One region of the Burkholderia lata genome, then DNA from elsewhere that is predicted to be linked to it. Evidence: riboswitches for the same ligand, from Rfam matches in the RefSeq annotation. Region 1 holds a riboswitch; each other region holds the start of a gene.
What was found. Region 1 has a riboswitch for cobalamin ahead of BCEP18194_RS19110 (FecCD family ABC transporter permease). Riboswitches for the same ligand answer to the same signal wherever they lie in the genome.

Region 1 (7,608 bases):
TCGTCCACGCGGCACGCAACGGCAGCATGGACGCCAGCGCCTGCCATTTCACGCCGAGCGAGATCACGAGCGCGACCGCGCCGAACGTGCCGATCCGCGAGTCGTGCATGATGCGCAGCACGTCGTCGCGCGTATAGCCGCCGCCGAACGCATCGCAGCTGTCGGCCAGGCCATCCTCGTGAAAGGCGCCCGTTGCGAGCAGCGTCGCGGCCATCGACAACCCGACCGCGATCGACGGCGGCAACACGCGCAGCGCGGCGAGATAGACAAGCGCGCCCCACGCGCCGACACATGCGCCGACGAGCGGGAAATATCGCGCGGCCTGGTCGAGATCGCCGGCTGCGTAGCCGATCGAGCGCGGCACGGGCACGCGTGTGAAATAGCCGAGCGCGACAAAGAAGTAGCGCAGTTCGGCCTGCACGCCGCGCGCGCGATCAGGCGTCACGATTGTCGACGCCGGCGGATTCGAAGCTCGCCATCTCCGTGAGGAACGCAGCCGCCGCACGCACGAGCGGCAGCGCAAGCGCGGCGCCCGTGCCTTCGCCGAGCCGCAGGTCGAGCGCGAGCAGCGTCTTCGCGCCGAAATGCTCGAGCATGCGCCGGTGTCCGGCCTCGTGCGACGTATGTGAGAACACGCAGTAGTCGCGCACGCCGGGCGCGATGCGCTCGGCAACCAGCAGCGCGGCCGTCGCGATGAAGCCGTCGACGAGGATCGTCATCCGCTCGCTCGCGGCCGCGAGATACGCGCCCGTCATCATCGCGATCTCGAAGCCGCCGAACGTCGCGAGCACATCGAGCGGTGCAATGGCGTGCGAGTGCTTGACGAGCGCACGGCCGAGCACCGCACGCTTGTGCGCGAGGCCCTGGTCGTCGAGGCCGGTGCCGCGCCCGACGCACGCGTCGATCGGCACGCTGAGCAGGCGGCTCATCAGGCACGCGGCCGACGACGTGTTCGCGATCCCCATCTCGCCGAAGCCGATCACGTTCGTGCCGAGCGACGCGTGCAGGCGCACGCGCGCCGCGCCGGCCGCGAGTGCCGTCATCGCCTCGTCGCGCGTCATCGCCGGCTCCGCCGCGAAGTTGCGCGTCCCGCGCGCGACCGGCAGCGACACCAGCCGGTCGGACAGCGGCAGCGGCGACGCAACACCCGCATCGACGATCTCGAGCGTGCTCTGCGCGACGCCCGAGAACGCGTTGATTGCCGCTCCGCCGGCGAGGAAGTTCGCGACCATCTGCGCGGTCACCGCTTGCGGATAAGGACTCACGCCCTCGACGGCAATCCCGTGATCACCGGCAAACACGATCATCACCGGACGCTGCACGACCGGCCGCTCGGTGTGCTGGATCAGGCCGATCTGCAGCGCGATCGCCTCGAGCTGGCCAAGGCTGCCGGGCGGCTTGGTCTTGTGGTCGATCACGTGCTGCAGGCGCTTGCGCAGCACATCGTCGAGCGGCGCGATCGCGGGCGGGAAGTGGGTCGAGGTCGTCATCGAAAAGCCGTGTCGTTGGCGCGGTGTGCGCCGCGCATCGGAAAAGAAAGGGTCATTGTCGCTCGGGCCACGCCGGCAGCAGCGCATCGCGGCCATTCTCGCGGATCAGCACGAGCGGATAACCGAACGCATCGCTCGCGCGCTCGGGCGTCAGCACGTCGTGCACGGGGCCGGCCCACGCGTGGCCGCGGCCGTCGAGCAACAGCGCATGCGTCGCGAAACGCCGCGCGAGATTCAGATCATGGCACGAGAACAGCACCGTGCGCGGGCCCGCGTCGAGCCATGCGGCCAGCGCGGTCAGGCAATCGATCTGGTGATGCAGGTCGAGATGCGCGAGCGGCTCGTCGAGCAGCATCAGCGGCGCATCCTGACACAGCGTCGCGGCCAGCGCGACGCGCTGGCGCTCGCCGCCCGACAGCGACAGCACGTCGCGCGACGCCAGAGCCGTGAGATCGAACGTCGCCAGCGCGTCGCGCGCGGCCGCGCGATCGCCGTCACGCTCCCAGCCCCAACCCCCGAGATACGGAAAGCGGTTGAGCAACACCGTGTCGAATACGGTCGCGCTGAATGCGTCGTGCAGTTGCTGCGGCATCAGCGCACGGCGCTGCGCGAGTTGCTCGGGCGGCCATGCGGCAAGCGGCCGGCCGTCGATCTCGACGTGTCCGCCGGCCGGCGGCTGCAGCCCCGCGAGTGTCGCGAGCAGCGTCGTCTTGCCCGCGCCGTTCGGCCCGGCGACGCACCAGATTTCGCCGGGACGAAACACCTGGGTGAAGCCGTCGAGCAGCGTGCGCGCGCCGGCCTTCAGCGTCAGGCCGACGGCCGCGTAGTTCATGTCACCGGCCGTGGCGTGCAGTGCGGCCCCCGTCATCGCATCGGCCTCCTCAACAACATCCACAGGAACACCGGCACGCCGATCAATGCGGTCATCACGCCGACCGGCAGTTGCGCGGGCGCGATCGCAGTGCGTGCGAGCAGGTCGGCCGCCATCACGCCGCCGCCGCCCGCGAGCATCGCGGCCGGCAGCAGCATCCGCTGGTCGTTGCCGAAAGCGAGCCGCAGCGCATGCGGCACGACGAGGCCGACGAAACCGATCGTGCCGGCCGTCGTCACCGCGGCCGCGGCGGCCAGCGATGCGACGAGATAGATCCGCACGCGCAGGCGCGCAACGGGCACGCCGAGCGCGAGCGCGGTCGCATCGCCGCGCAGCAGCACGTTCAGTTGCGGCGCGGCCGGCAACGCGACGCATGCGGCCAGCAACAGCGCACCGCACGCGAACCACGGCGTGGTCACGCCGTTCAGGTCGCCGGTCAGCCAGAAGATGATCCCGCGCAATCGTGCATCGGGCGCGAGCGACAGCAGCAGCGTGACGAGCGCGCCCCACCCCGCCGCGATCACGACGCCCGTGAGCAGCAGCCGCGGCGAAGCATCGCGCGATTCGCCGCGCCACAGCTCGCGGCGCGCAAGACCGAGCACGAGCGCGACCGACACGAGCGAGCCGGCAAACGCCGACGCATCGACGAGCCACCACGCGCCGCCCGCGATCATCGCGACGAGCGCAAAGCCGGCTGCGCCACCCGACACGCCGAGCACGTACGGCTCCGCGAGCGGATTGCGCAGCAGCACCTGCAGCAGTGCACCGGCCAGCGCGAGCAGCGCGCCGCATGCGAAGCCCGCGAGCGCGCGCGGCAGGCGCAGCGTGCGGACGATATCGGCGAACAGCGCGTCGCCGCCATGCGGCACGAGCGACGCGAGCGCCTGCCATGGCGACATCGGCACGCTGCCGATCGACAGTGACGCGACGAACAGCAACGCGACCGCTGCAGCCAGCAGGGCCCAGATCGCGGTGGCGCGCGCGGCGCTCATGCCGCGTACGGCGCCGCACACGACGTGCGGCGCACCCGCTTGCGGGTGCCGGCCGGTCGTGACTTGAGCGCCGCGCGGACGATTGGGGTCAGCATCGAAGAAGATTCCGTGAAGCATTGCGCGCCCCGCCTCCCCGCAGGCCGCGCGTCACGAAGCCCGTGCGGGCTCCCCGTCTCGGCCGGTATCCGGGCTGGCGGCGGTCCGGCTCGCCTTCCCGCGCGATGACGCGCAGTGGCCCGCGTCCGCATGCAGAACCTGCACGTGAAACGCGCCCGAGCCGGCCTGCGTCATCGGACGCGGCCGCTTACCGTTGCGGGGGCAGCGCAGGTTGGCGGGCTTCCGGCGCCCGCGCCCTGCTTCCCGTTTAACCGCGCGTTCCACGCGCGAGCACCGAGGCGGCGCCAGTTTAGGAGCGGGTCGCGCGAGCGTCAAGGAAGCGTCCGGACACGCACAGGAAGCGCTGATTCGCCGCAAGAAGCAGGGGTGTTACGACTGGAAACGTTACAGATGTCGGATTGCGCGTTATTCCGCGCTAAAATGCTGGGTCTTTAGAGGACGCAGCAAATGCTCAACGAACTCGAAACCCTATCTCAAAATATTGGCCGTCTGATTTCGCTGAACAAGCGCTATCACTCGGAACGGCTCGCGCTCGAGGAGCAGGTCGCGCAATTGCGCGCGGATGCGGACGCTGTCCGCGCGGAACTCGCGCAACTGCGCGACGAACGCAATGCACTTGCGGCCGAGCGTGACACGCTGTCGGCAAAGATCGACGACGCCCAGGTGAAACTGAACGCGATTCTCGAAAAGCTGCCGCGCTCGAAAAGTGCGGAGCAAGCCGACAACCAGCTCGACCTGCTGGATGGGCAGGCGCGTGCGGATGGCGATGACGCGGCCAGCCACGGAGAACATGCATGAGCACCAAGCAGATCGAAGTCTCGATTCTCGGTCAGGCCTATCGGCTCGCCTGCTCGGCCGAGACCGAAGCGGCACTGCTCGAAGCGGTCGCGCGTGTCGACGCCGAAATGTCGAAAATCCGCTCGAACAGCTCGGTACGCGGCACCGATCGCATCGCCGTGATGGCGGCGCTGTCGCTCGCGTCCGAATTGCTGCGGCTGCAAACGAGCGTGCGGCACGGTGAAGCATTTCCCGCGGAGGAAATCCGTCGTACAATGCACCAGATGAACGAACAGCTCGGCGCGGTGCTCGCACAGCACGAGACGCAGTAACGTTTTAATCGATGCGTCGATTCCGCTTGATCTCGGCGATCAACGGTGGTCAAATTGGCGCATCGAATCACAGTTCAGTCAGCTTCCCTGCCTGGTTCGCCAAGGTCATATATTCCTTGAACCAATGCCATGTGCACGGTTGCGGAAATTTGTAGCACGGGCGCGCGCGTCACTCTGTCTGATGTACCCGAAGTGCTGCTAACTGCGACCAATTCTGAACCTCAGGTTCAGGATGCCGGCCTAGCGGCCAAGGCGGGGGCCTATCCAACGGCATCGGGCGAAGCCCGGTGCCGTTTTCTTTTGTAGCAGCCTCTTTCTGCGTCGATCACGATCCATGCAATACTGGCTGATGAAGTCCGAACCGGACGAAGCAAGCATCGACGATCTCGCCAACGCACCGCAGCGCTCGCTGCCGTGGACCGGCGTGCGCAACTATCAGGCGCGCAATTTCATGCGCGACACGATGAAGATCGGCGACGGCGTGCTGTTCTATCACTCGAGCTGCCCCGAGCCGGGCATCGCGGGCCTCGCCGAAGTGTCGTCGACGCCCTACCCCGACCCCACGCAGTTCGATCCGAAAAGCCCCTATTACGACCCGAAGTCGACTCAGGAAGCACCGCGCTGGCTGCTCGTCGACGTGTGCTACGTGAAAAAATCGCCACTCGTGCCGCTTGCGGCGCTGCGCGAACACGACGAACTCGCCGACATGCGCGTGCTCGCACGCGGCAACCGGCTGTCGATCACGCCGGTCACGCGCGCCGAATGGCGCTTCATCACCGAAAAGCTGATGAAGTAGGCGCACGCCAAAGGTCAAATCTGGTCAGTACGCACCGCCGCCACGGAACTCGCGGCACTTTCGCGCGGCCTAAGCAACCGCTGTCGGCCGATCAGGCCGGCTGTCGTTTTTTTCGTCGCGCGGTACGCCCGCGTCGTGCACGCGCGATCCGCGTGTACGCCCTCGCACAAGGAGTCCAACAATGACCAAGAAATCCGCACTCGCGCTGTCGCTCGCCCTTGCCGCCGCCGTTCCCGTCGCGCTGACGCTCGCGTCGACCACCGCGCACGCGCAAACCGCGAACCCGCACTTTCCGGAGCCGGCAGGCGTGCTGTCGCTGTCGTCGCAGGCCAGCGCCGACGTGCCGCAGGACATCATCCACATCACGCTGTTCTACGAGCAGCAAGCCAAGGATCCGGGCAGCCTCACCGCTCAGTTGAACCAGCGCGCCGACGCAGCGCTGTCGCAGGCGAAGGGTGTATCGGGCGTCACCGCACACACGGGCGCATTCTCCGTGTACCCGAGCACCGATCGCGACGGCAAGATCTCCGCATGGCGCGGCCGCACCGAGGTCGCGCTCGAATCGCGCGATTTCGCGGCGGCGTCGAAGCTTGCCGGCCAGTTGTCGAACCTGATGCAGGTCGCGAACGTCGAGTTCTCGCTGTCGCCCGAAGCACAGCGTGCCGCCGAGCAGAAGCTCACGACCGAAGCGATCAAGTCGTTCCGCGCCCGCGCGGACGAAGCCGCGAAGGCATTCGGCTACGGCAGCTACACGATCCGCGACGTGAACGTCGGCGGCGGCCGCAACGTGCAGCCGTACCCGCGCATGATGGCGATGGCCGCGGCGCCGATGGACAGCGCGAAGATGAGCGCACCGATCGCAGTCGAAGGCGGCAAGGCCACCGTGTCGGTCACCGTCAACGGCTCCGTGCAGATGAAGTAACGCACAGCGCACGGCAGTCCGAAATGAAAAACGCCGGCCCTCGGGCCGGCGTTTTTCATTGACCTGCATGTTGCCGATGCACACGCCGATCGCGCGTGCATCGGCGCCGCATCACGCAGCGGCATTCGCCGCGCGGCGGCGATACGCCCAGACCATCAGCGCGACGCCCGCGAGGATCATCGGCAGCGACAGCCACTGCCCCATCGACAGGCCGAGCGCGAGCAGGCCGAGGAAGTCGTCGGGCTCGCGCGCGAACTCGACCGTGAAGCGTGCGAGACCATAGCCGATCAGGAACAGCGCGGACACGGCGCCCATCGGCCGCGACTTGCGCGCGAAGAGGAACAGCGCGAAGAACAGCACGATGCCTTCGAGCGCGATTTCATAGAGCTGTGACGGATGGCGCGGCAGCATCTGGTATTGCATGAACACGTCGGCGAGATGCCACTTCTCGACGAGTTCCGGATGCTTCGGCAACCATGCCGCATCGTCGCGCATCGCGCCCGGGAACAGCATCGCCCACGGTGCGGACGGGTCGGTCACGCGGCCCCACAGTTCACCGTTGATGAAGTTGCCGAGCCGCCCGGCCGCGAGCCCCGTCGGCACCATCGGCGCGACGAAATCGGTGACCTGCAGCCAGTGGCGCTTGCGCTGCCACGCGAACAGCATCATCGCGAGCGTCACGCCGAGGAAGCCGCCATGAAACGACATGCCGCCTTCCCACACCTTGAACACGTCGAGCGGATGCGAGAAATAGAAGTCGGCCTTGTAGAACAGCACATAGCCGAGCCGGCCGCCGAGCACGGTGCCGAGCACGCCGTAGAACATCATGTCGTCGATGTCCTTCGCGGTCCAGCCCTGCGCCGCGACGTGCGGCAACTTCAGGCGGATCCGGCCGACGACGATCGCCGCGATGAAGCCGACGAGATACATGAGCCCGTACCAGCGCACGGCCAGCGGCCCGAGATGGATCGCAACGGGGTCGAAATTCGGGTGAATGATCATGGGTTAGCGAAGAAGTTTTCGAATGCGGTACGGCCGTCGCAAACGCGCAGCACCGCGCGTTGGACGGCACCGGTGCGTCATCGTTCACGTCACGTGGCGAGGCCCTGCGCGCGCACGACGTCGATGAAGCCGGCCAGCACGGGGCTCACGTCGCCGGTGCGCCACACGAGGCCTGTCTCGACGACCGGCGCGTGATCGGCAAGCGGCCGGTAGACCACGCCGGTGCGCCGCAGGTTACGCAGCGATTGCGGCACCAGTGCGACGCCCATGCCGGCCGACACGAGGCTGACGATCGTCTGCATCTGGATC
Region 2 (7,608 bases), 1.1 Mb from region 1:
GATCGGCGCGGCGCTCTACACGCACCTGCGCGAACGCCGTTCCGAACCCGGGCCGGCCCGTGCGTGATCAGCCCGCGCTCGCGTACAGCGTCGAATCCGCGAACCCTTCGGCGTCGAGCACGCGCCCGATCAGGATCAGCGCCGTGCGCTCGATCTGCGTGCCCTGCACCTTGCCGACGATGTCGGCGAGCGTGCCGGTCACGCGGGCTTCATCGGGCCAGCTTGCGCGATAGATCACCGCGACCGGGCAATCGGCACCGTAATGCGGCAGCACTTCGTCGACGATGCGGGCGAGATGGCGCACGCCGAGATGAATCGCGAGCGTCGCGCGGTGCGCGGCGAGCGAGCCGAGCGCTTCGCCTTCCGGCATTGTCGTCTTGCCCGCGAAGCGCGTGAGGATCACCGTCTGCGCGACGCCGGGCAGCGTTAGCTCGACGCCGAGCGTCGCCGCGCACGCAGCCGTGGCCGTTACGCCGGGCACGATTTCATATGGAATCCCGAGCGCTTTCAATCGGCGAATCTGCTCGCCGATCGCGCCGTACAGCGACGGGTCGCCCGAATGCACGCGCGCGACGTCTTGCCCTTTCGCGTGCGCGCCGGCGAGCAGCGCGACGATGGCGTCGAGGTCGAGCTCGGCCGTATTGACGACCTGCTCCGCGCGATGGCCGTCGAGCACGGCGGCCGGCACCAGCGAACCCGCATACAGGATCACCGGGCACGTGCGTACGAGGCGCTGGCCCTTCACCGTGATCAGCTCCGGGTCGCCGGGGCCCGCGCCGATGAAATACACCGTCATCGAAAAATCTCCGTCAATTCATTGAATGATCCGCCGCGTGGCGTCACGTGCGCGTGGCCGGATCGAGCGCGTCGATGAGCGCCGTAGCCGAATCGAATGCGCGGTCGGCCGCGGGCAGCGGCGGACGGCGCAGCATTACGACCGGCAGCCGGCGTTCGCGCGCGACGTCGAGCTTGGCTTCGGTGGCCGCGCCACCGCTGTTCTTGCTGACGACGACGTCGATGCCCATCAGCGCGAACAGCGCGCGCTCGCCGTCGAGCGTGAACGGCCCGCGCGCGGCGACGATCTGCGCATGCGCGTTGCCGGGATGCGCGTCGAGGCAGCGCACGAGCCAGAACTGGTGCGGCGGGATCGCGTCGAGATGCGCGAGCGGTTCGCGGCCGAGCGTAAACAGCGGCCGCTTGAACGGTGCAAGCGCGGCCTCGATGCCGGCCCAGTCGTCGACCATGCGCCAGTCGTCGCCGGGTTGCGGCGCCCACGGCGCGCGGCGCAGCGCCCACAGCGGCACGCTCGCTTCACGCGCCGCGGCCGCGGCATTCGCGCTGATCTGCGCGGCATACGGATGCGTCGCGTCGATCACGAGGCCGATGCCGGCGTCGCGCAGATACGCGGCCAGCCCGGCCGCGCCACCGAAGCCGCCGACGCGCACGTCGCAGCGCAGGTCGTCGGGTACCTTGCCGAGGCCGGCCAGGCTGTAGACGTGACGAGGCCCGAGCGCGCGTGCAATCTTCAGCGCATCGCCGGTGCCGCCGAGCAGCAGGATGCGCGTACTCATCGCGCCTCCCCGACGAAGCGGCCCTGCCGGTCGATCGCGAATATCTCGACAGCGACCGACGGCGGCACGATGTCGCGCGCGACGCGCAGCGCCTGTGCGCAAACGAGATCGCCGAGCGGCACGCCGTCGGCATGCGCGAGCTTCAGCGCTTCCTGGCTCGTGTTCGCGGCGCGCATCGCGGCCTGCAGCGCATCGCTTGCGCCGGCTTCGGCCGCCCACTGCGCGAGCAGCGGCAGGTCGATGCTCGAATGGCGGCTGTGCAGGTCGAGATGGCCGGCCGCGAGCTTGCTGAGCTTGCCGAAGCCGCCGCACATCGACAGCCGCGCGACCGGTGCGCGCCGCAGGTGCTTGAGGACCGCACCCGCGAAATCGCCCATCTCGATCAGCGCCATGTCGGGCAGTTGGTAGTGCGCGCGCATCGCGTCCTCGCTCGCGTTGCCGGTGCATGCGGCGATATGCGCGATACCGTTCGCGCGTGCGACGTCGATGCCCTGGTGGATCGACGCGATATAGGCCGAACACGAGAACGGCCGCACGATGCCGGTCGTGCCGAGGATCGACAGCCCGCCGACGATGCCGAGCCGCGGGTTCATCGTCTTTAGCGCGAGCGCTTCGCCGCCTTCCACACCGATCGTCACGTCGAAGCCGCCCGCGTAGCCGTGCTCGGCCGCCAGCGCTTCCAGGTGCGTCGTCATCATCTGGCGCGGCACCGGGTTGATTGCCGGTTCACCGACCGGCAGCGTCAGCCCCGCGCGCGTGACCGTGCCGACGCCCGGCCCCGCATGAAACCGCACGCCGGGCGCCGACGCGAGCGCGACGCGCGCGAAGATCAGCGCGCCGTGCGTGACGTCCGGATCGTCGCCGGCATCCTTGATCGTGGCGGCTTCCGCACCGTCGGCCGTGGCCCGGCAGAACTCGAGCCGCATCATCACGCGCTGCCCCTTCGGCAGCACGATCTCGACCGCGTCGTCCGCACTACCCGCGAGCAGCAGCCGTGCGGCGGCGAGCGACGTCGCGGTCGCGCAGCTGCCGGTCGTATAGCCGAAGCGTAGCGGCGCGGGCTGTTCGGGGGTCTCGTCGCGCATCACGCGTCCGTTGCGTTCGTCGCGGTCGACGGTGCGGGCGTGTCGGCGGTGTCGGGCTTGCGCACGTCGTACAGCGTGACCGGCAACGGTTGCCGCCACGTGTCGAAACGGCCGAGCGGCTCGGCGTGTGCGAGCGACACACGCGTAAGTGTGCCGCCATGCGCATCGCGCCACGCGGCGAGCGCCATCTCGCCCTGCAGCGTGACCGCGTTCGCGACCAGCCGGCCGCCCGGTTTCAGCGCTGCCCAGCACGCGTCGAGCACACCGGGTGCGGTCGCCCCGCCGCCGATGAAGATCGCGTCGGGCGCGGCGAGCCCCGCGAGCGCATCGGGGGCGCGGCCCGCGACGAGTTGCAGGCCCGGCACGCCGAGCGCATCACGGTTGTGTTCGATGAAGCGTTGCCGCTCCGCATGCGCTTCGATCGCGATTGCCTGGCATGACGGATGCGCGCGCATCCACTCGATGCCGATCGAGCCGCTGCCGGCGCCGACGTCCCACAGCAGCTCGCCGGGCACGGGCGCGAGGCGGCCGAGCGTCATGGCGCGCAGGTCGCGCTTGGTGAGCTGGCCGTCGTGACGGTACGCGTCGTCGGGCAGGCCGGGCGTGAGCGCGCGGCGCGGCGCGTCGGGGCAGGCCTGGCAGTCGAGCGCCACCAGATTGAGCGCGGCCGTTTCGTCGATGCGCCAGCCCTGTGCGAGCCCGTCGAGACGCCGCTCGAGCGGGCCGCCGAGATGTTCGAACACGCTGATGCGCGTCGGCCCGAAGCCGCGTGCGACGAGTTCGGCCGCGACGGCGGCCGGCGTGCGGCCGTCGGCGCTCAGCACGAACAGGCGGCGGCCGGGCAGCAGGTGACGCGCGAGCGTCGCAAGCGGACGGCCGACGAGCGAGACCGCGCCGACATCCTGCAGCGCCCAGCCGAGGCGCGCGGCTGCCAGCGACAGCGACGACGGTGCGGGCAGCACGCGCCATTCGTCGGGGGAAAGCTGGCGCGCGAGCGTGGCGCCGACGCCGAACAGCATCGGGTCGCCACTGGCGAGCACGCAGACGGGCGATGCGCGTCGGGCCAGCACGCCCGCGAGATCGAACGGCGACGGCCAGGTTTCGCGCGCGGCCGGCAGCCGCGCGGGCAGCATGTCGAGATGCCGCTTCGCGCCGACGACGAGCGTCGCGTCGAGCAGCGCGCGCCGCGCGCTGCGTCCGAGCCCCGCGTAACCGTCGTCGCCGATGCCTACTACTGTCAGCCACGCCGTCATGCACCCTTCCCCATCGTTCGATTCCCTACCGTTTGTTGCGATGCGCGGCGGCTGGGCCGCCGCGCGTTGATTCGTTGATGTGCCGAGCGTGACCGGTGCGATACGGCGACGACGTCAGCCGCGCGTCACCGGGCCAATCAAGACCAGCAAGCCCAGATACATGCCGCCGATCGACGCGATCAGCAGCCAGCCGAGCAGCAGCCACGTGAGCGGCCGCGCACCGATTTTCCTGTACAGGAACGTGCCACCCGCCACGATCGGCACGCCGAGGCCGGCGAGCCCGACATTCTTCGGCCACTCGGCCGACGGTGCAAGCGGGATCAGTATGCATGCGAGCAGCATCCAGGCCGGGATGGCCAGCAAGCCCAGTGCAATGCCCATGCCGAACAGCTCCGTCCTGCCGAGTTTCATCGCGGATACCGGCGGTCGCCGATCTGATGTCGAGCCGCCAATCGTACCATTTGCGAGATAGCGAAAAACCGGCTGCGGCCGTTCTGCGATGCGGTTGCGCGGCATATCGACAATGCCGGATCGTCGCGAAAATCGGGTATCCTACGGCCGTTCGTTCGCCGGTGCCCCTCGGGGCCGAAGAGGGAACACAGGGCGCGCCACGCGCCGCTGTGGCTGCCCCCGCAACTGTAGACAGCGAGCCGATCTCCCCCTCATGCCACTGGTTCCACCGGGAAGGCCGGGAGCCGGCGCCGACCTGTCAGCCAGGAGACCTGCCGGCCTGAAAGTGCGTGCGTGCCAGTCGGCGTCGGGCGGGGTGTACCGATGCGTTGGCCGCGGCGCGACACTGCCCCGGTACCCCGTTGAGTTCCGCCCCCGTTTCGATTCCTGCGTCGCCCGTCGTGCGCCCATCGGCCTGCCCGGGGCTCGTGCGCGTGGTCACGGCCGCCGACGGCGGGCTGTGCCGGATCAAGCTGCCGGGCGGCCGGCTCGACGCGCGCCAGGCCCGTGCGATTGCCGCTGCCGCGCGGGCATTCGGCTCCGGCACGATCGATGCGACCAATCGCGCGAATCTCCAACTGCGCGGCATTCGCGACGGCGCGGCCGACGCGCTGACGCGCGCGTTGCTCGACGCGGGTCTCGGCCCCCGCATTGACGGCAGCGCCAATGCCACCGCCGACGCAGCCGCGCTCGCCGCGAGCGACGACGTCCGCAACCTGATGCTCAGCCCGCTCGCCGGCCACGATCCCGCCGCGCTCGTTGATAGCCGCGCACTCGCCGCACCGCTCTTCGACATGCTGGCGCGCGAGCCACGCCGCGGCGAACTGTCGCCGAAATTCTCGATCCAGCTCGACGGCGGCGAATCGGTTGCGGCGCTCGACCATCCGCACGACATCTGGCTGGCCGCCTGGCACCGCAGCGACGGCGCGGTGCGCGTCGCTGCCGGGCTGGCCGGTTGCCCGCCGGTCGCGCACGACGACCCGCCCGCTTCGGTCGATGTCGCGCCCGATCAAGGTGTCGCACTGGTCCGCGCGCTGCTGCTCGCGTTCCTCGATCTTGCTCCGGCCGACGTCACGCGGATGCGCGCGCTGCTCGCAACGTGCGGCGAACGCACATTGCTCGAACGCGCGCAGCGCTATTTACCCTTCCCGCTTGCAGCCGATCCAGCGCTTGCCGGCTGGCGCCGTACGCGCGCCGACGCGGCGCTGCGTTTCGGCGTGCGCCCGTCGCGCGATGCGGCGCGCTGCAACGTCGGCGCGCAATGCGTGCTCGGCCGGCTCGATGCCACGCAACTGGAACGGCTCGCCGCGCTGGCCGAAACCGACGGCGACGGCACGCTGTCGATGACACCGTGGCAAGGCGTGTTCCTGCATCGCGTGTCGCTCGAACGCGCACCGGCCACGCTCGATGCGCTCGCGTCGCTCGGCCTCGTCTGCGCGTCGTCCGACCCGCTGGCGACGCTCGTTGCATGCACCGGCAGCACGGGCTGCGCGAAGGCACGCGCCGACACCAAACACGACGCGCTCGCGCTCGCCGCCCGCATCGGCCACGCGGTCGACGTGCACCTGACCGGCTGCGAACGCCACTGCGCGCTGCCGCATCCCGCGACGCACACGCTCGTCGCGGTGGCGCCCGCGCACTACGACCTTTACCGGCGCGACGCCGCTGCGGGCCTCGGCGCCCCGCTCGCGCGCCATCTGACGATTGACCAGGCCGCGGCCCGACTGACGGGCGCGCGGCACAGCCAGGACACCACCGATGCTTGACTACATTCGCGACGGGCAGGAAATCTACCGCCAGTCGTTCGCGACGATCCGCGCCGAGGCCGACCTGTCGCAGGTTCCGCCCGACCTCGAGAAACTCGCGGTGCGCGTGATCCATGCGTGCGGGATGGTCGACGTCGTCTACGACCTGCGCTTCTCGGCCGGTGCCGGCACGGCAGGCCGCACGGCGCTTGCCGCCGGTGCGCCGATCCTGTGCGACGCGAGGATGGTCGCCGAAGGCATCACGCGCGCACGGCTGCCGGCCGACAACCGCGTGATCTGCACGCTCGGCGAGCCCGAGGTGCCCGATCTCGCGCGACATCTCGGCAACACGCGTTCGGCGGCCGCGCTCGAACTGTGGCGCCCGCATCTCGCCGGCAGCGTCGTCGTGATCGGCAATGCACCGACCGCGCTGTTTCACCTGCTCGACATGATCGACGCCGGTGCACCGCGCCCAGCATTGATTCTCGGTTTCCCGGTCGGCTTCATCGGCGCGGCCGAATCGAAGGCGCTGCTCGATGCCGACAGCCGCGGCGTGCCGTACGTCGCGCTGCTCGGCCGGCGTGGCGGCAGCGCGATGGCCGCTGCGGCGATCAACGCCCTCGCGACGGAGGTCGAATGACGACCGCGCGCGGACGCCTGTTCGGGGTCGGCGTCGGCCCCGGCGATCCTGAACTGATGACGATCAAGGCGCTGCGCGTGCTGCAGGCCGCGCCCGTGGTCGCGTATTTCGTCGCAAAGGGCAAGAAAGGCAATGCGTACGGCATCGTCGAAGCGCACCTGCGGGACGGGCAAACGCAACTGCCGCTCGTCTATCCGGTGACGACCGAGGCGCTGCCGCCGCCGCTATGCTACGAGACGGTGATCGCCGACTTCTACGATACGGCCGCCGAGATCGTTGCCGCGCACCTCGATGCCGGCCGCGACGTCGCGGTGATCTGCGAAGGCGACCCGTTCTTCTACGGCTCGTACATGTACCTGCACGACCGCCTCGCGCCGCGCTACGACACCGAGGTGATCCCCGGCGTATGCGCGATGCTCGGCGGCACCGCCGTGCTCGGCCAGCCGCTCGTCTATCGCAACCAGAGTTTGTCGGTGCTGTCGGGCGTGCTGCCCGAGCACGAACTGCGCGAGCGGCTCGCGCGAGCCGACGCGGCCGTCGTGATGAAGCTCGGCCGCAACTTCGACAAGGTGCGGCGCGTGCTCGACGAGCTGGGGCTCACGAAGCGCGCGCTGTATGTCGAGCGCGCGACGATGGCGAGCCAGCGCATCGTGCCGCTCGACGAAGTCGATCCGATGGCGTCGCCGTATTTCTCGCTGCTCGTCGTGCCGGGGGAAAAATGGCAAGGATGACGACGCCGCCCGCCATCGTGATTCTCGGCGCGGGCGCGCTCGATACCGCGCGGCGCATCCAGACGCGCTATCCGGGTGCGCTCGTGCATGGCCTCGCATCGCGCGTCGCGGCCGATGTGGCGTTCGACGATCT
Region 3 (7,608 bases), on a different replicon from region 1:
TCAAGGCCGTCGCATTCCCCCGTCAGAACGTATAAGTCACCTTCCCGAACGCCGTCCGCCCGAGCGTGTTGTACCCATACGCGGTCATGTACTGCCGATCGAACAGATTCGACACCGTCGCCGATACCGTCACGTGCGAATTGATCCGGTACGACGCGCGCAGGCCCACCGTCAGGTACGAAGGCAGATAGGTCGAATTCGCCGGATCGTCGAACGTCGTGCCGCCATAAAGCAGCGACGCCCCCGTGCTCAACGCATGCAGGTGCAGTTCATCCCACGTGTGATCGATGTTGAGGCTGACCGTCTGGCGCGGCCGGCGGTTGAGCCACGAGTCGTTGGTCTCGTCCTGCGGATTCAGGATCCCGACCGCGACGCTCACCGGCGTCGAACGGCCGATCGTCCCCTTGTACGACAGGTCGATCCCGCGAATATGCGCGCGACCGATGTTCATCGGCGAGAACGTCGCCGGGTTGTACGCGATCAGGTTGGTGACTCGCGTGTCATAGATCGCGGCCGTGAACGTACCGTACGACGTGTTCGCATCGACCGCCGCCTCGACCGATGTGTTGCGTTCCGGGCTGAGATTCGGATTGCCGTAGCCGGGGTAATACAGGTCGTTGAACGTCGGCAGCCGGAACGCATTGCCGTACGACACGCGTGCCGTGTACACCGGCGTGATCGCCCACGACAGCGCCGCGTTACCCGTATTCACCGACTGCCCGGCGATGATTTCATGACGCCCCGCGAGGAACATCGTGACGCTGCCGAGCGTTGCCGACTGATGCAGCGAGAACGCGGAATCATTGCGCGTCGGCACGCCGTTCGGAATGTCGACCGGCAGGAATGCCTGCTCACGCGTGAAGTCGTACGTGAGCTTGGTTTCGCCCGACAGCGGCAGCCCGAACAGATGGAATCCGCGCTCCTGATGCGTCAGCGACGTCGACGTGCTGATGCGCTGCGAATTGATCTGGTCGGTCGGGATGGTCGGATCGCTCGCGTAGATGAACCCGCGATCGTTCGAATAACCGAAGGACTGGTCGAACTGCGTGTCCGGCGTGATGTCGAGATGGAACGCGATGCCGGTCGTCAGTTGATGATCGAGCTGGCGGTTCCCATAGCCGCTGTTGTCGTAGGACAGATCGGACCGGTGATACAGCGCGAACGTCGAGATCGACCAGTTGTCGCGCGCGTAGCCGAGGCGTGCATCGAGATCCTGCGCGTGGTACGGGTTGCGGCCCGCCTCATGCCCGTACGCAAAAGGGCGCGTCGCATCGATGCCGGCCGTGTTGTACGAGTGCAGGCCGAGCGAGTAGGTGAGCCCGCCGAGCGCGGCGAGCGGCCCGGTCGACGGCACCGTGCCCGACGTGCGGAGCTGCGTGTCGAACGTCTTGTTCGACCCGCCGCCGAACGACACGGTCGTCTGGTTCGGCTGGTTGGCGGCGCGGCGCGTGAAGAGCTGCACGACGCCGCCCATCGCATTGGCGCCGAACGACGCGGCGGCCGGCCCCGAGATCACTTCGACACGCTCGAACGCTTCGGTCGGCAGGTCCGCCCACGGCGCGATACCGGTGGTCGACGAGCCGATCCGGATGCCGTCGATGAACACGGCGACCTGGCTTGCCGACGAGCCGCGGATGCTGACCGACGCGGACGAACCGGGCCCGCCGTTCTGCGAGACCGTCACGCCGGGCAGCGTCGCGAGCGCCTGCGTGATGCTCGGGTCGCTCGGTGACAGCCGGTCGAGATCGGTGCGCGTGAGCACCTGGGTCGTCGCATAGCGCTGGTCGAACGACTCGGGCAGCCGACGCGCGTCGGTCACGTTGATCGTCGGCAGGTCGGCGCTGTCGGCGGCCGGGGCCGGTTGCGAAACCGCAGTGTCGCCGGCAGCGTGGGCGAGCGGCGAGAGGAGCGCAGTCGCGGCGGACGTGGCAAGGAGGTGTCGAATCTTCATGAGGCTGTCGTTGTTGTCGGGCTGCGCATGCGGCGATCGAGGGCGGGCGGCGGCAGCACCGGTTTTGTTATCGGTGATCGGGCTATCGCGCGACCGGGCCAAGCGGGCCGCAGTCGCGGGCGTCGGCGCGGCATATGCCGGCGGACGCGATCGACAGGGAGCGGCACGCGCGAGCGGGCGGGCCGTGCATGCCGGCGGCGTGCCGGCGCGACGCTTCCGGTGCGGAAGCGGATGCGGTAATGGTGGACATCGGGCGGATCCTGAGGTCGGGCCGTCCATGCAACGGGCACCGCCAAAGGCGGTGTTGGCGCATCGGGACACCCCGCCCGGTGCGGCTGCTTGGACCTCGGGTCGATGGCAGGTCTCCTGGCTCGCGGGTCCTGATTCGTGCCGGCCTTCCCGGTTTCCCAGTGGCATGCAGTGGCACGGATTCGCCGCTCACAGTTGCGGGGGCAGCCGCAGATTCGAGGCGCTGCCTCTCCTGCGTTCCCTTTTGATCCCGTTTCCGGGAACCATCAGCGCGCAAGGGTAATGGCGTGCGCTCCGGCGCGTCAATTGTCCGGCCGCGCGGGGATGCGAAAAAACGTCATTACCGCGCAAATATTTTCGAAATCCTTTCTTTTATGCGTCGGCGCCGCGTTTCATGTCTGACGAAACGGGTGGATTCGCTGCGATGCAATCGCGCCGGAACCGGCTCGGCGCGATACCCGTCCACCGCACGAACGCGCGGCGAAACGCCTCCTCGCCGCCGAACCCGAGATGCGCGGCGATCCGCGCGACCGGCCAGTCCGACTCGCGCAGACAACGTTGTGCGGCTTCGGCGAGACATTGCTCCCGGAGTGCGTGATAACCGGTGTGCTCGGCCACCAGCCGCCGCCGCAGCGTTGCCTCGCTGACATCGAGCCACGTGGCCAGCTCGGCGAGCACCGGCAACGCCTGCTCGTGCGCAAGCGCCGCATCGAGAAAGCCGCGCACCTGCTGCGCCCACGACACGACAGCCGGCGCCGCATCGATCAGGCGAAACGGAAAATCGACGAGAAACGCGTCGAGCTCGGCCGGCTGGCGGATCACGCGGCATTCGAGCCGCGCCGCATCGAACGCGAAGCCGTAGGTCTTGCGGCCCACTTCGACCGGCGCATTGAACAGCCCGAGCAGCGGCATCGCGTCGTCGCGGCGCGGATGGCCGAGCCACACGTCGGTCGGCCGCAACGGCTGCCCGATCAGCCAGCCGAACAGTTGCAGATAGCAGAACAACCCCGTCAGGTCGACGAGGCACGCGGCCGGACTGCGCGTGCGGCGCAGCGAATCCATCCGGAACGTCGCACGCCCGTCGCGCACGGTGAGCGACAGCGCGCCGGCGCGCGGCGTCAGCATCTCGCCGAATTCGCGCGCACAGCGGATCGCGTCGGCGAGCGTCGCGCAACTCAGCAGGCAGCGGCACATCAGATCGACTTCGCGCTTGCGCATCGGCGGGTGGCCGTCGCCGCGTGCGACCTGCGCCTCGAGGCGTTCGATCGCGTCGCGGTACAGCGCGACGAAATCGCCCGATGTCGTTGCCGGTTGCGGCGGCTGCGCATCGCGATCGGCCGGCGGCGCGCCGCTGCGCGTGAGTTCGCTCAGCAGGCGCGCGCCGAGGCCCGGCAGGACGCGGCCGCGGGTTGGCATGGCGCGTTGTTTCATGAGTCTCCCGATCTGAGCGTTGCGACAGGGGCCGGTGAGCGGGCCGGTAGGGGTCGGCTGACCGTCGCCACGCAAGAATGCTATCCACGCCGACTGCCTTCGGCCTCGCCGGAACGGCGTAGGCCGGCTGCGCATCCCTGTCACCAACGACCACGGACGACACGCGAATGATCCAGATCGTAGACGAAATCACGCTCGCGCCCGAGCGCATTCCCGACGTGCTTGCCCTGCTGCGCGACCGTTACCTGCCGGGCCATGCGGCACGCGGGCTGACGGCGGCCGGCCGCTGGGTGTCGCCGCCCGTCGCGGTGCCGGGCCAGCCGAGCACGCTGTGGCTGACCTGGCATGTGGCCGACGCGCCGGCCTACTACCGGATGCGCGCGTTGACCGATGCCGACGTGGTCGGCTTCTGGATGGCCGTCGACGCGCTGTGCGACGTGCGCCGCCGCCATGTGATGACGGACGCCGCTGCGCCGCTGCCGGTGCCGACGGAGGTCGACCATGCGGCATGACACGGCACAGGTATTCGTGTCGGCGGATTGCCATGCCGGCGCGATCGAACATGCGTTGCACGAGGCCGCGCACGCGCTGGCCGGTGCGAAACGCGTGGCACTCGCACGCAATCTGGACGGCAGTTGGGGCGCGGGCGACTACACGCTCGACGTGCTGCGCGACGAGTCGGTGGCCTGCGACACAGCGGACTTCGCCGCATTGGCGCAACTGCCGGGTATCGCGCGCATCGACGGCGCAGCGTGCCGCGCGATCGGCGGCGGCCTGCGCGAACCGGCGTTGCGCGACGGCGTATGGCGCACGCTGATGCTGCGTGCGCGGCCGCAGGCCAGCGCAGCACAGATCGCCGCGCTCGAACGCGAGCTGTTGCTTATGCCCGCGTTCATGCCCGGTATCCGCAACTGGCGGCTGAGCCGGATCGAGACGCCCGGCGCGTGGACGCACGTGTGGCAGCAGGAATTCGCGCACGTCGGCGATCTCGTCGGCGAATACCTGATGCATCCGTATCACTGGGGCTGGGTCGATCGCCGGTTCGATGCCGAAAGCCCCGACTGGACGGTCGATGCGATCTCGCATGCGTTCTGTCCGCTCGCGTCGAGCCTGCTGGCCGATACGGCGGCGTGACGCGCCGCACACATCAAGCTGACAACACACAACCCTGGAGACACGAAGATGCGAGCTTTGTTGATCGACCGCGTCGGTCATTCCGACGCGTTCCGGATGGCCGACGTGCCGGCACCGACGCCGGGCCCCGGTGACGTGCTGATCCGCGTTGCGTACGCGGGCATCAATCCCGCCGACTGGAAATGCCGCGAAGGCTACCTCGGTGCATTCATGCAATACACGTTTCCGTTCGTGATCGGCTTCGACGCGGCGGGCGTGGTCGAAGCGGTCGGCGACGGCGTCGACAGTTTCGAACCCGGCATGCGCGTGTTCGCGCAGACCGACGTCGGCGCGGGGCGCTGGGGCGCGTATGCGGAATACGTAGCCGTGCGCCACGACTCGGTCGTGCGCGTGCCCGATGCGTTGAGCCTGGCGGAAGCCGCCACGGTGCCGACGCCTGCGCTGGCCGCGTGGGCCGGCCTGTTCGACGACGGCGGGCTGCGGGCGGGCCAGTGCGTGCTGGTGCACGGCGGCGCGGGCGCGGTCGGCACGTTCGCGATCCAGCTCGCGGTGCAGGCCGGCGCGCGCGTCGCGGCGACGTGTTCGGCGCGCAACCGCGAGACGGTCGAATCGCTGGGCGCGGCGGCGAGCATCGACTATCGCGCGCAGGACATCGCCGCGGCGCTGCGCGCCTGGGCGCCCGGCGGTGTCGACCTCGTGCTCGACGCGGTCGGCGGCGACACGCTGCCCGATGCGCTCGACCTGCTGGCACCGGGCGGCACGCTGGTGAACATCATGACGCTCGCGGCCGGCGATGCGGAGCGGCTCGCTGCGACGGCCGCCGAAGCCGCACGGCGCGGCCTGCGCACGGCGATGACCTACAGCCGGATGCCGAGCGGCGGCACGCTCGGCCGGCTCGCAGAGTTACTTGAAAAGCGCGCGCTGCGCGTGCCGCGTTTCGACCGTTTTCCGCTCGAACAGGCGGCCCGCGCACTCGATCTCGTTCAAACGGGCGAGGCGAAAACGAAGCTGGTGCTTCATGTTGCGGATATCGCCCGCTGAGCGGCCCGCACGCACATCACAGGAGACAACGATGACCGATACCCGAACCGGCGTACTGGCCGGCAAGTGCGCGCTCGTGACGGGCGCAAGCCGCGGCATTGGCCGTGCGATCGCGCAGCGCCTCGCGTCCGAAGGCGCGACCGTCGTCGTGACGGCGCGCAGCCTCACGCAATCGGCGACGACCGCCGGCACGCTCGCCGAAACGGTTGCGCTGATCGAGCAGGCCGGCGGCCGTGCGATTGCGCTCGCGGCCGACCTGTCGAACGCGGTCGAGCGCGATGCACTCGTCGGGCGCGCGGCGCAAGCCGCCGGCGGCCTCGACATCCTCGTCAACAACGCGGGCGTGGCCGACTACGCGTGCGTCGACGCGATGCCGATGACGATGTTCGACACGACGATCGAGCACTATCTGCGGATTCCGTTCGCGCTGGCGCAGGCCGCGATCCCGCTGATGCGCGCCCGCGGCGCCGGCTGGATCGTGAACGTCGGCTCGGTGACGGCGCTGCCGCCGCTGCGGCCGTTCGACGATTTCTCGCGTGTGGGCGGTGCGACCGTCTATGCGGCCGTGAAGGCGGCGCTGTCGCGCTTCACGCAGGGGCTCGCGGCCGAGCTCGAAGCCGACGGCATCGCGGTGAATCTCGTCGCGCCGAGCACGGCGATCCGCACGCCGGGCGCGGCGCGCTACATCCCCGAAGGCTATCCGACCGAGGACGTCGCGTATCTCGCCGAAACCGCGCTCGCGCTGTGCCGCCTGCCGGCGCGCGAACGCACGGGCCTCGTCACGCACAGCCTGCATTTCCCGCTCGCGCAGCAACTCGCGGTGCGTTCGCTGGACGGCCGCACGGCGCTGCCGCCGCCGGTGATTCCCGCGTATGCGCATCCCCACATCGACCCGACAGGACTTTGATTGATATGACGAATTCGATTCGCTTCGACGGCGGCACCGCCGTGATCACCGGCGCGGCCAGCGGCATCGGCAGCGGGCTCGCGCGCCACGCCGCCGGGCTCGGCATGCGCCTCGTGCTGGCCGATCTCGACCCGGCGAAGCTCGACGCATTCGCGGCGACGCTCGACGCCGACGTCCTGTGCGTGCCGACCGACGTCAGCCGGCCGGAAGCCGTCGACGCACTGGCGGAAGCGGCCTGGCAGCGCTTCGGCGGCGTCGACCTGCTGTTCAACAACGCGGGTGTGATGGCGACCGGCTTCAGCTGGGAAATCACGCCGGAACGCTTCGAGCGCAGCTTCGCGATCAACGTGCACGGCGTGCTGAACGGGATCCGCAGCTTCGTGCCGCGGATGCTCGAGCGCAACGTGCCGGCGCGCGTCGTGAATACCGCGTCGGTCGGCGGGTTCCTGCCGAGCCCGCTGATGTCGCCTTACTCGGCGACGAAATTCGCGGTGGTTGCGCTGACGGAATCGCTGTACGGAGAACTGAAGATGTTGGGCGCACCGGTCGGCGTGTCGTTGCTCGCGCCGGGCCCCGTGCACAGCAGCATCTTCAACGACCCGTTCGGCGATGCGCACGACCGGCCTGAGGTGCGCGGCTTCGTCGACACGATGCGCTCGATGCTGAACGCGCACGGGCTCACGCCCGACGCGTTCGCCGAGCGGGTGTTCGACGGCATCCGGGAAGGGCGCTACTGGCTGATTCCGCAACCGGAGACGATCGACGGCGCGCTGCAGCGGCGCACCGACGACATTCTCGCTTCACGCGATCCGTCGCTGCCTGCGTTCTGAGGGCCGGGCGGGGCAGCCGCGCCCGGCGTGCGCCGTCACATGTGCGTGCCGGCGTGCGTGCGGCC
Region 4 (7,608 bases), 1.1 Mb from region 1:
CAAACCGAAGCGGTCGAGCAGTTGCGGACGCAGCTCGCCCTCCTCCGGATTCATCGTGCCAATGAGCACGAAACGCGCATCGTGCGCGTGCGACACGCCATCGCGCTCGACGATGTTCACGCCGCTCGCGGCGACATCGAGCAGCGTATCGACGAGCCCGTCGGCGAGCAGATTCACTTCGTCGACGTACAGCACGCCGAGATGAGCCCGCGCGAGCAGGCCCGGCCGAAAGCGCACGCCGTTTTCAGCGAGTGCATGCGCGAGGTCGAGCGTACCCGTCACCTGCTCGTCGCTCGCCGACAGCGGCAGCGTGACGAACTGCCCTTCGGGCAACAGCTCCGCGAGGCCGCGCGCCGCGGTCGATTTCGCGGTGCCGCGCGGCCCGCTCACGAGCACGCCGCCCAGCGACGGGTCGATCGCGGCGAGCAGCAGCGCCTGCTGCAGCGCATCCTGCGCGACGAGCGCCGCAAACGGAAAAACCGCGCGGGCGCGGTGCGTCGTCGGATCGGTCATCGCCGTCCCCCTTCCTGGAGTTGTTCGCTCGCGAGCCAGACCGCTTCGATCCGTTCGCGATAGTCGCCCGGCTGCTGCCACAGGCCACGCTGCATCGCCTCGACGAAGCGTTCGCAGATGCCGTGCAGCGCCTTCGGATTGTGCCGTTCGAGGAATGCGCGGGTGGCGTCGTCGAACAGGTATGCGTCCGCGACGAGCGCGTACTGGTGGTCGGACACCACGCGCGCGGTCGCGTCATAGCCGTACAGGTAGTCGACGGTCGCCGCCAGCTCGGCCGCTCCCTTGTAGCCGTGGCGCTTCACGCCGTCGAGCCATTTCGGGTTGACGACGCGCGAGCGGATCACGCGCGCGATTTCCTCGCGCAGCGTGCGCATTTTGGGTGCGACCGGGTTCGCGTGGTCGCCGTGATAGATGCTCGGCTGCTGCCCGGACAGGTGTCGCACGGCTGCCGTCATCCCGCCCTGGAACTGGTAGTAGTCGTTCGAATCGAGGATGTCGTGCTCGCGGCTGTCCTGGTTCTGCACGACGACGTCGATCGTCGCAAGCCGCTCGCCGAACACGTCGGCCGCGGCGTCGCCCGCGCTGTTCTGCGCGTACGCATGGCCACCCCACTGGCGGTACGCATCGGCGAGATCGGCGTCGGTCTGCCAGCGGCGCTGGTCGATCAGGTCCTGCAGGCCCGCGCCGTAGCTGCCCGGCCGCGCGCCGAACACGCGCCAGCCGGCGCGGCGTCGCGCTTCGTCCGGAGCCACGCCCTGCGCGACCCATTTCTCGCGTTCGCGCTCGATGCGCGCGCGGATCGGGTTCAGTTCCTCGGGCTCGTCGAGCGCGGCCACCGCCTGCACGGCCGCGTCGAACAGATGCATCAGGTTCGGGAATGCGTCGCGGAAGAAGCCCGATACGCGCAACGTCACATCGATGCGCGGCCGGTCGAAGATCTCGATCGGCAGGATCTCGAAGTCGGTCACGCGGTGGCTGCCGTGCGCCCATTTCGGCCGCACGCCGAGCAGCGCGAACGCCTGCGCGATGTCGTCGCCGCCGGTGCGCATCGTCGCCGTGCCCCAGACCGACAGGCCGATCGCGCGCGGATAGTCGCCGTGATCCTGCAGATGACGCTCGATCAGTTGCTGCGCGGATTTCAGGCCGAGCGACCACGCGGCCTGCGTCGGCACCGCGCGCGTGTCGACCGAGTAGAAATTGCGGCCCGTGGGCAGCACGTCCGGGCGGCCGCGCGACGGCGAGCCGCTCGGCCCCGGCGGCACGAAGCGGCCGTCGAGCCCGCGCAGCAGCTGGCGCATTTCCTCGCCGCCGCATGCGTCGAGCGCGGGCAGCAGCGTCGCGCGGACGCGCTCGATCACGGCGAGCGTGTGCGGCCAGTCGCCGGGAGGCGTCGCGTCGGTGCACGGGTCGCCGTCGTCGGCCGCACACAGCCCGTCCAGCCATTGCTGCGCGAGCCGTTCGAGCCGCTCGCGCGTATCGCCCGCGTGGCGCCACGGCGATGCGTCGAGCGCCTGCAGGATCGCCGGGCGCGGGCCAACCCACGGCGCGGCCCAGTCGGCCGCGAGCGGATCGAAGTCGTCGCCGAGCATCAGATCGCGCGCGAGCGCGCCGATCAGCCCCGCACGCAAGCCCTTGCCGTCGCCCACCGGAAAACGCGCGAGCGCGAGCAGCGTGTCGCGTCGCTGACGATCGATCGGCGATTCGCCGAACACGTGCAGCCCGTCGCGAATCTGCGCTTCCTTCAGTTCACACAGCCACGCATCGACGCGCGTGAGCAGCGCATCCTCGTCGCCCGTATCGCGCGGCGGCGACACACTCAGTTCATCGTGCAGCCGATGCTCGGCGATCGTCGCGAGGATCGTCTTGCGCAGCAGCTTCGCGCGCCGCGCATCGACCATCAGCGCTTCGTAGTATTCGTCGACCTGCCGCTCGAGATCCTGCAGCGGGCCGTAGTTTTCCGCGCGGGTGAGCGGCGGCATCAGGTGATCGATGATCACGGCCTGCGCGCGGCGCTTCGCCTGGCTGCCCTCGCCCGGATCGTTGACGATGAACGGATACAGGTGCGGCAGCGGCCCGAGCGTCAGGTCGGGCCAGCACGCGTCGGACAGCGCGACGCTCTTGCCCGGCAGCCATTCGAGGTTGCCGTGCTTGCCGAGGTGGATGACCGCGTCGATGCGATACGCATCGCGCAGCCAGAAATAGAACGCGAGATACGCGTGCGGCGGCACGAGATCCGCGTCGTGGTAACTCGCATAGTCGTTCTCGCCGCGCGAGCGCGACGGCTGGATGCCGACGAACACGTTGCCCGCGCGCCAGCCGGCGATCGTGAAACGCCCTTGCCGCAGCGTCGGGTCGGCTTCGGGCGGCCCCCAGCGTTCGTTCAGCGCATCGCGCACGGCCGCCGGCAGCCGCGCGAAACGCACGACGTAGTCGGCCAGCGGGAAGCTCTGGAACGCGGGGCGCAGCGCATGCACGGCCGCGTCGTTGGTCACGCCTTCGGTGAGCCGCGCGATCAGCGCGTCACCGTCGGGCGGCAGGTCGGCCACCGTGTAGCCCGCATCGCGCAGCGCCGCGAGCACGCGCAGCGCGGACGCCGGCGTGTCGAGCCCGACGCCGTTGCCGATCCGCCCTTCGCTTTGCGGATAGTTCGCGAGAATCAGCGCGACGCGCTTGTCGGCATTGCCGAGCGTGCGCAGCCGGCACCAGCCGCGCGCGAGCGCCGCGACGAACGCGATCCGCTCGGCGTCCGGCTGGTAGCGCACGACGTCGACCTCGGTGAGCGGGCAGCGGTACGCGAGCCCCTTGAAGCTCACCGCGCGCGTGACGATGCGGCCGTCGACCTCGGGCAGCGCGATGTGCATCGCGATATCGCGCGCATGCAGGCCCTGGTTGTCGGCCACCCACGCGTCGCGATTGCCGCCGGACAGGATCACCTGCAATACCGGCGCATCGCCGGCGAGCACGTCGTGTTCGGGGCTGTCGATCGCGCCGGCCGCGAACGCGGTCGTGTTCAGCACGAGCGCGACGTCGTGCGTGTCGCACAGCTGCGTGATGACTTCGCGGCTCACCGCGTCCTTCAGCGACGTGACCGCGATCGGCAGCGGATTCAGTCCTTCCTCGACGAGCGCATCGGCCAGCGCATCGAACACGGCCGTGTTCGCGGCCTGCCAGTGCGCACGATAGAACAGGATCGCGACGACGGGCGCGCCGGGCGTCCAGCGCGGCCGCCAGTCGTCGACGCTCGCGCGGTCGCGCGCCGGGTGATACAGCGCCGCGGCCGGCAGCGGGCGCGGCAGCTCGGGTTCGTCGCCGAACCCGAGCGTGTGGAATGCAATGCTGCGCAGCAGCGCCCCAGCGTTGTGCACGCCGCCTTCACGCAGGTAGCGCCACCACAGCCGGCACAGGTCGGGCGCGACGGTGCTCTTCGCGACGAGGTTCGGATCTTCCTGCAGGTCGCCCGAGAACATCGCGAGCTGCTGCCTGCGCTTCGACGCGAGCGACACGGCCTGCTCGATCCCGTACGGCCAGTACGCCTCGCCGCCGAGATGATCGATCACGACCGACTTCGCATGCTGCAGCACGTCGTCGACGTAGAAATCGACCGACGCCGGTTGCCGCAGGAACGTGACGTTCGCGAGCCGCACGCTCGGGAAACCGGCCGGCAGATGCGGCACGACACTCGCGAGCAGCGACAGCGTCGTGTCGGCCGAGCTCAGGATCACGATGTCGGCCGGCTGCTGGTCGATCCGGACGACGCCCTGCGTATCGTCGACGAAGCCGCCCGGCGTGGTGCGCAGCAGATGCATCGTGCGTTACGCCTGTTGCGGCTCGGCCGCGCACGCGGCGTCGAACGCGCGTTGCAGCACGGTCGCGTCGAGATCCTCGCCGATCAGCACGAAGCGGCTCGCGCGCGTTTCGCCATCCTGCCAGCGACGGTCGAAATAGCTGTCGAAGCGGCGGCCGACGCCCTGGATCACGAGGCGCATCGGCGCGCCGGGCAGCGCGGCGAAGCCTTTCGCGCGATAGATCGTGTGTGCCTCGACGACCCGCTGCAGCGCGGCGATCGTCGCTTCGCGCGTGCCGGCGTCGCCCGATACGACCACCGAGTCGAAATCGTCGTGATGGTGATCGTGATCGCCGTCCTCGGCCGAGCCGTGATGGTCGTGACGCAGGTGGATCGTTTCTTCCGATGCCGATTCGAGGCCGAGCAGCATCGCGAGATCGAGCTCGCCGCGCGTCGCGCGCACGATCTTCACCTGCGGCGGGATCTCGTCGCGGATCGCGGTTTCGATCTGCGCGAATTCCGCATCGCCGACGAGATCGGCCTTGTTCACGATCACGAGATCGGCGGACGACAGTTGATCGGCGAACAGCTCGTGCAGCGGCGATTCGTGATCGAGGTTCGGATCGGCGCGGCGCTGCGCGTCGACGGCCTGCGGGTTTTCCGCGAACTGGCCGCTCGCGGCGGCCGGCCCGTCGACCACGGTCACGACCGCATCGACCGTGAAGCTGTTGCGGATCGTCGGCCAGTTGAACGCCTGCACGAGCGGCTTCGGCAGCGCGAGGCCGGACGTCTCGATCAGCACGTGGTCGATGTCCGCGCGGCGCTCGACGAGCGCTTCCATCACCGGATAGAACTCTTCCTGCACGGTGCAGCACAGGCAGCCGTTCGCGAGTTCGTACAGCTGGCCCGCCGCTTCGCCCTGCGCGCCGTCGGCATCCTCGCAGCCGATGCCGCAGCCCTTGAGGATTTCGCCGTCGATGCCGAGCTCGCCGAATTCGTTGACGATCACCGCGATGCGGCGGCCTTCGGCGTGCTGCAGGATGTGGCGCATCAGCGTGGTCTTGCCGCTGCCGAGAAAGCCCGTGACGATCGTGACGGGAAGCTTGCGAAGGGTCATGGTAGGTCCTGTGTCGAAAATGGAATCAGGCCGGGATCGTCGCGTCGAAGGCGGCGTGGCAGTTCATCTGGCGGATCGCAGGCATGCCGCCGCGCGATCCGGACGGACAGTCGCGGGACGGGCGGGACGACGAATCGGACATGGTGCTTCCTTGCGAACGGTCGACATCGTGAATGCCAACACGGCGGCTGCCGGCCCGGCTCGCGCTGCCTGCCGTTTGCCTCGCCGGCCGGCGCGGGTTCGCGCGGGGGCACATCGGCGGAGGAAGCGGGCAACACGCGGGCGTCGGGCCTGCTGCGGCCGTGGACGATGCGCCGCCTCCCCGCGGCGCTGAACCCCAATGTTTAGGCCGGTATCCGGGCTGACGAACACGCCGCTTCGCCTTCCCGGATGCGCACAGCATCCAGTGGCGGTCGTCCGCATGCGCGCGGCATGCGGCGAAGCGGCGTTGCGACGCGCATGGGCGCGACGCGTTCGCTTACCGTTGCGGGGGCAGCACAGGTTGGCTCGACTGCGGCGCAGGCAGGCTCCCTGTTTCCCGTTTAACTGCGCGCACCGGAGCGGCGCGCGCGAGCACCAAAACGCGTGCGAGTGTAGGCGGCGCGGGCGAGAGCGTCAAGGCAGCGTCGGAGCCGGACGAGGCAGCGTCCAGGGACGGATGTGCAGACGATTGACGTGGCCGCGGAGATTTGTATACCGTCTTGTCCGGATGACGCCGTGTCGCCCAATTCAGGCGGCGCCTGACTGAACCGGCTGCATCGCCAGACTTCCATCGATTGGGGTTCGACATGAATGTCTCACGCATCGCACGCTACGGAATTGCGGCTCTGCTGATGCTCCAGCTTTCGATTGCGTTCGCGGCGGACTACCGGATCGAACGATGCGACAACCTGATCACGGTCGACCCATCCGGCAAACGCGTGATCAAGGTCGATCTGTCGATCAAGTTGCTGACGGATGCGGCGATCGCCCGCTTCGGCCAGTATGTGCTGTCGTACAACGCACAGTTCGCGAAGGTTGACGTCAATTCGGCGCAGACGGTACATGCCGACGGCTCGACGGTTTCGGTCGATGCTGCACAGGGCATCTTCGATCGTCCGGCACCCGTCGCGATCGCCGCGCCGCAATTCAGTGCAGAGCATTTGCGTATCGTCACGTTTCCCGCGCTCGCAAAAGGCGATTCGATCCGGCTGTCGTACACGCTGGCCGACACCGACACGCTGTTTCCCGGCAAATTCAGCGTGCAGCTCTCGTTTCCGCCGATCGAGGACTATCGCTCGGCGAACGTCACGCTCGACACGCCGGACGACATGCCGGTCGCGATCGACGCGCGTGGCATGCATCAATCGGCCGACGCGTCCCGCGACGGACGCCGGCTCCGTTCCTATCATTACGAAACGCCGCCGTCCGGCCCGCTCGACGAGCAAGCGAACACGGTGGCGTGGACGGATATCGGCCCCGTCTTCATCGCGAGCAACTTCTCCGGCTACGCGGAAATCGCCCACGCCTACCATATCCGCGCGTTCGATCAGCAGCAGCAGGACGACGCGATCCGCCAGCTCGCAAATTAGTTGACCACCGGGATCGCGGATCGGCGCCAACAGGCGATGCGGTTATACGCGTGGGTCGCACGCAACATCCGTTATGTCGGCGTGTATTTCGGCGCCGGGCCGGTCGTTCCGCATCGCGCCGACACGGTTCTCGCCAACCGCTACGGCGACTGCAAGGATCAGGCGACGCTGCTGTCCGCCCTGCTCGATGCAAAGGGCATCGAGAGCCATACCGTGTTGGTCAATCTCGGCAACCGCTATCGGTTGCCGGCCGTACCCGATGTCCTGACGTTCAATCATGCGATCGTATGGCTGCCGGAATTCGACGTGTTTGCCGACACCACGGTCGGCGTGCTGCCGTTCGGCGCACTGCAGTTCGAGGCGAGCGGCAAGCCCGCGCTCGACACCTCGACCGGCCAGTTGATCGTCACGCCGCCGCAGAACGGCCACAACAGCCGCTCATTGCTGGCTTATGCGGTCGATCTCGATCGTGACGGCAATGCGACGATGACGGGCGACATCACGCTCGACGGCCAGGAAGTCCAGCGGGCGCGCCAGATGTTCATCCACGTCCAGCCGAAGCGGCTTGCCGACGAGATGCTGCGCCGCTACGGCCTCGCGGGCGAGTTGCAGATGAGCCCGCG

Region 2: it holds a riboswitch for cobalamin, as region 1 does, so the genes downstream of both, cobG (precorrin-3B synthase) here and BCEP18194_RS19110 (FecCD family ABC transporter permease) in region 1, are expected to answer to the same signal.
Region 3: it holds a riboswitch for cobalamin, as region 1 does, so the genes downstream of both, BCEP18194_RS30200 (TonB-dependent receptor domain-containing protein) here and BCEP18194_RS19110 (FecCD family ABC transporter permease) in region 1, are expected to answer to the same signal.
Region 4: it holds a riboswitch for cobalamin, as region 1 does, so the genes downstream of both, cobW (cobalamin biosynthesis protein CobW) here and BCEP18194_RS19110 (FecCD family ABC transporter permease) in region 1, are expected to answer to the same signal.

Annotation. Positions count from the first base shown of each region.
Region 1 covers NC_007510.1:2,898,526-2,906,133, forward strand. The annotation lists gene BCEP18194_RS19095 (adenosylcobinamide-GDP ribazoletransferase) at 1-445, opposite strand, end outside; gene cobT (nicotinate-nucleotide--dimethylbenzimidazole phosphoribosyltransferase) at 435-1,490, opposite strand; gene BCEP18194_RS19105 (ABC transporter ATP-binding protein) at 1,543-2,358, opposite strand; gene BCEP18194_RS19110 (FecCD family ABC transporter permease) at 2,355-3,470, opposite strand; cobalamin riboswitch at 3,513-3,763, opposite strand; gene BCEP18194_RS19115 (ATPase) at 3,918-4,268, shown strand; gene BCEP18194_RS19120 (cell division protein ZapA) at 4,265-4,579, shown strand; RNA gene ssrS (6S RNA) at 4,661-4,842, shown strand; gene BCEP18194_RS19125 (EVE domain-containing protein) at 4,914-5,375, shown strand; gene BCEP18194_RS19130 (SIMPL domain-containing protein) at 5,557-6,297, shown strand; gene lgt (prolipoprotein diacylglyceryl transferase) at 6,409-7,299, opposite strand; gene BCEP18194_RS19140 (LysR substrate-binding domain-containing protein) at 7,389-7,608, opposite strand, start outside.
Region 2 covers NC_007510.1:1,838,917-1,846,524, reverse strand. The annotation lists gene BCEP18194_RS14265 (DMT family transporter) at 1-67, shown strand, start outside; gene cobM (precorrin-4 C(11)-methyltransferase) at 68-796, opposite strand; gene BCEP18194_RS14255 (cobalt-precorrin-6A reductase) at 840-1,571, opposite strand; gene BCEP18194_RS14250 (cobalt-precorrin-5B (C(1))-methyltransferase) at 1,568-2,656, opposite strand; gene BCEP18194_RS14245 (bifunctional cobalt-precorrin-7 (C(5))-methyltransferase/cobalt-precorrin-6B (C(15))-methyltransferase) at 2,656-3,909, opposite strand; gene BCEP18194_RS14240 (hypothetical protein) at 4,024-4,425, opposite strand; cobalamin riboswitch at 4,463-4,653, shown strand; gene cobG (precorrin-3B synthase) at 4,761-6,125, shown strand; gene BCEP18194_RS14230 (precorrin-8X methylmutase) at 6,118-6,744, shown strand; gene BCEP18194_RS14225 (precorrin-2 C(20)-methyltransferase) at 6,741-7,475, shown strand; gene cobJ (precorrin-3B C(17)-methyltransferase) at 7,472-7,608, shown strand, end outside.
Region 3 covers NC_007511.1:1,675,981-1,683,588, forward strand. The annotation lists gene BCEP18194_RS30200 (TonB-dependent receptor domain-containing protein) at 23-1,951, opposite strand; cobalamin riboswitch at 2,291-2,483, opposite strand; gene BCEP18194_RS30205 (helix-turn-helix domain-containing protein) at 2,573-3,631, opposite strand; gene BCEP18194_RS30210 (hypothetical protein) at 3,799-4,143, shown strand; gene BCEP18194_RS30215 (Dabb family protein) at 4,133-4,765, shown strand; gene BCEP18194_RS30220 (NADP-dependent oxidoreductase) at 4,814-5,806, shown strand; gene BCEP18194_RS30225 (SDR family NAD(P)-dependent oxidoreductase) at 5,838-6,713, shown strand; gene BCEP18194_RS30230 (SDR family NAD(P)-dependent oxidoreductase) at 6,719-7,543, shown strand; gene BCEP18194_RS30235 (hypothetical protein) at 7,579-7,608, opposite strand, start outside.
Region 4 covers NC_007510.1:1,817,068-1,824,675, reverse strand. The annotation lists gene BCEP18194_RS14150 (ATP-binding protein) at 1-513, opposite strand, end outside; gene cobN (cobaltochelatase subunit CobN) at 510-4,319, opposite strand; gene cobW (cobalamin biosynthesis protein CobW) at 4,326-5,414, opposite strand; cobalamin riboswitch at 5,745-6,010, opposite strand; gene BCEP18194_RS14135 (DUF3857 domain-containing protein) at 6,248-6,985, shown strand; gene BCEP18194_RS14130 (transglutaminase-like domain-containing protein) at 7,022-7,608, shown strand, end outside.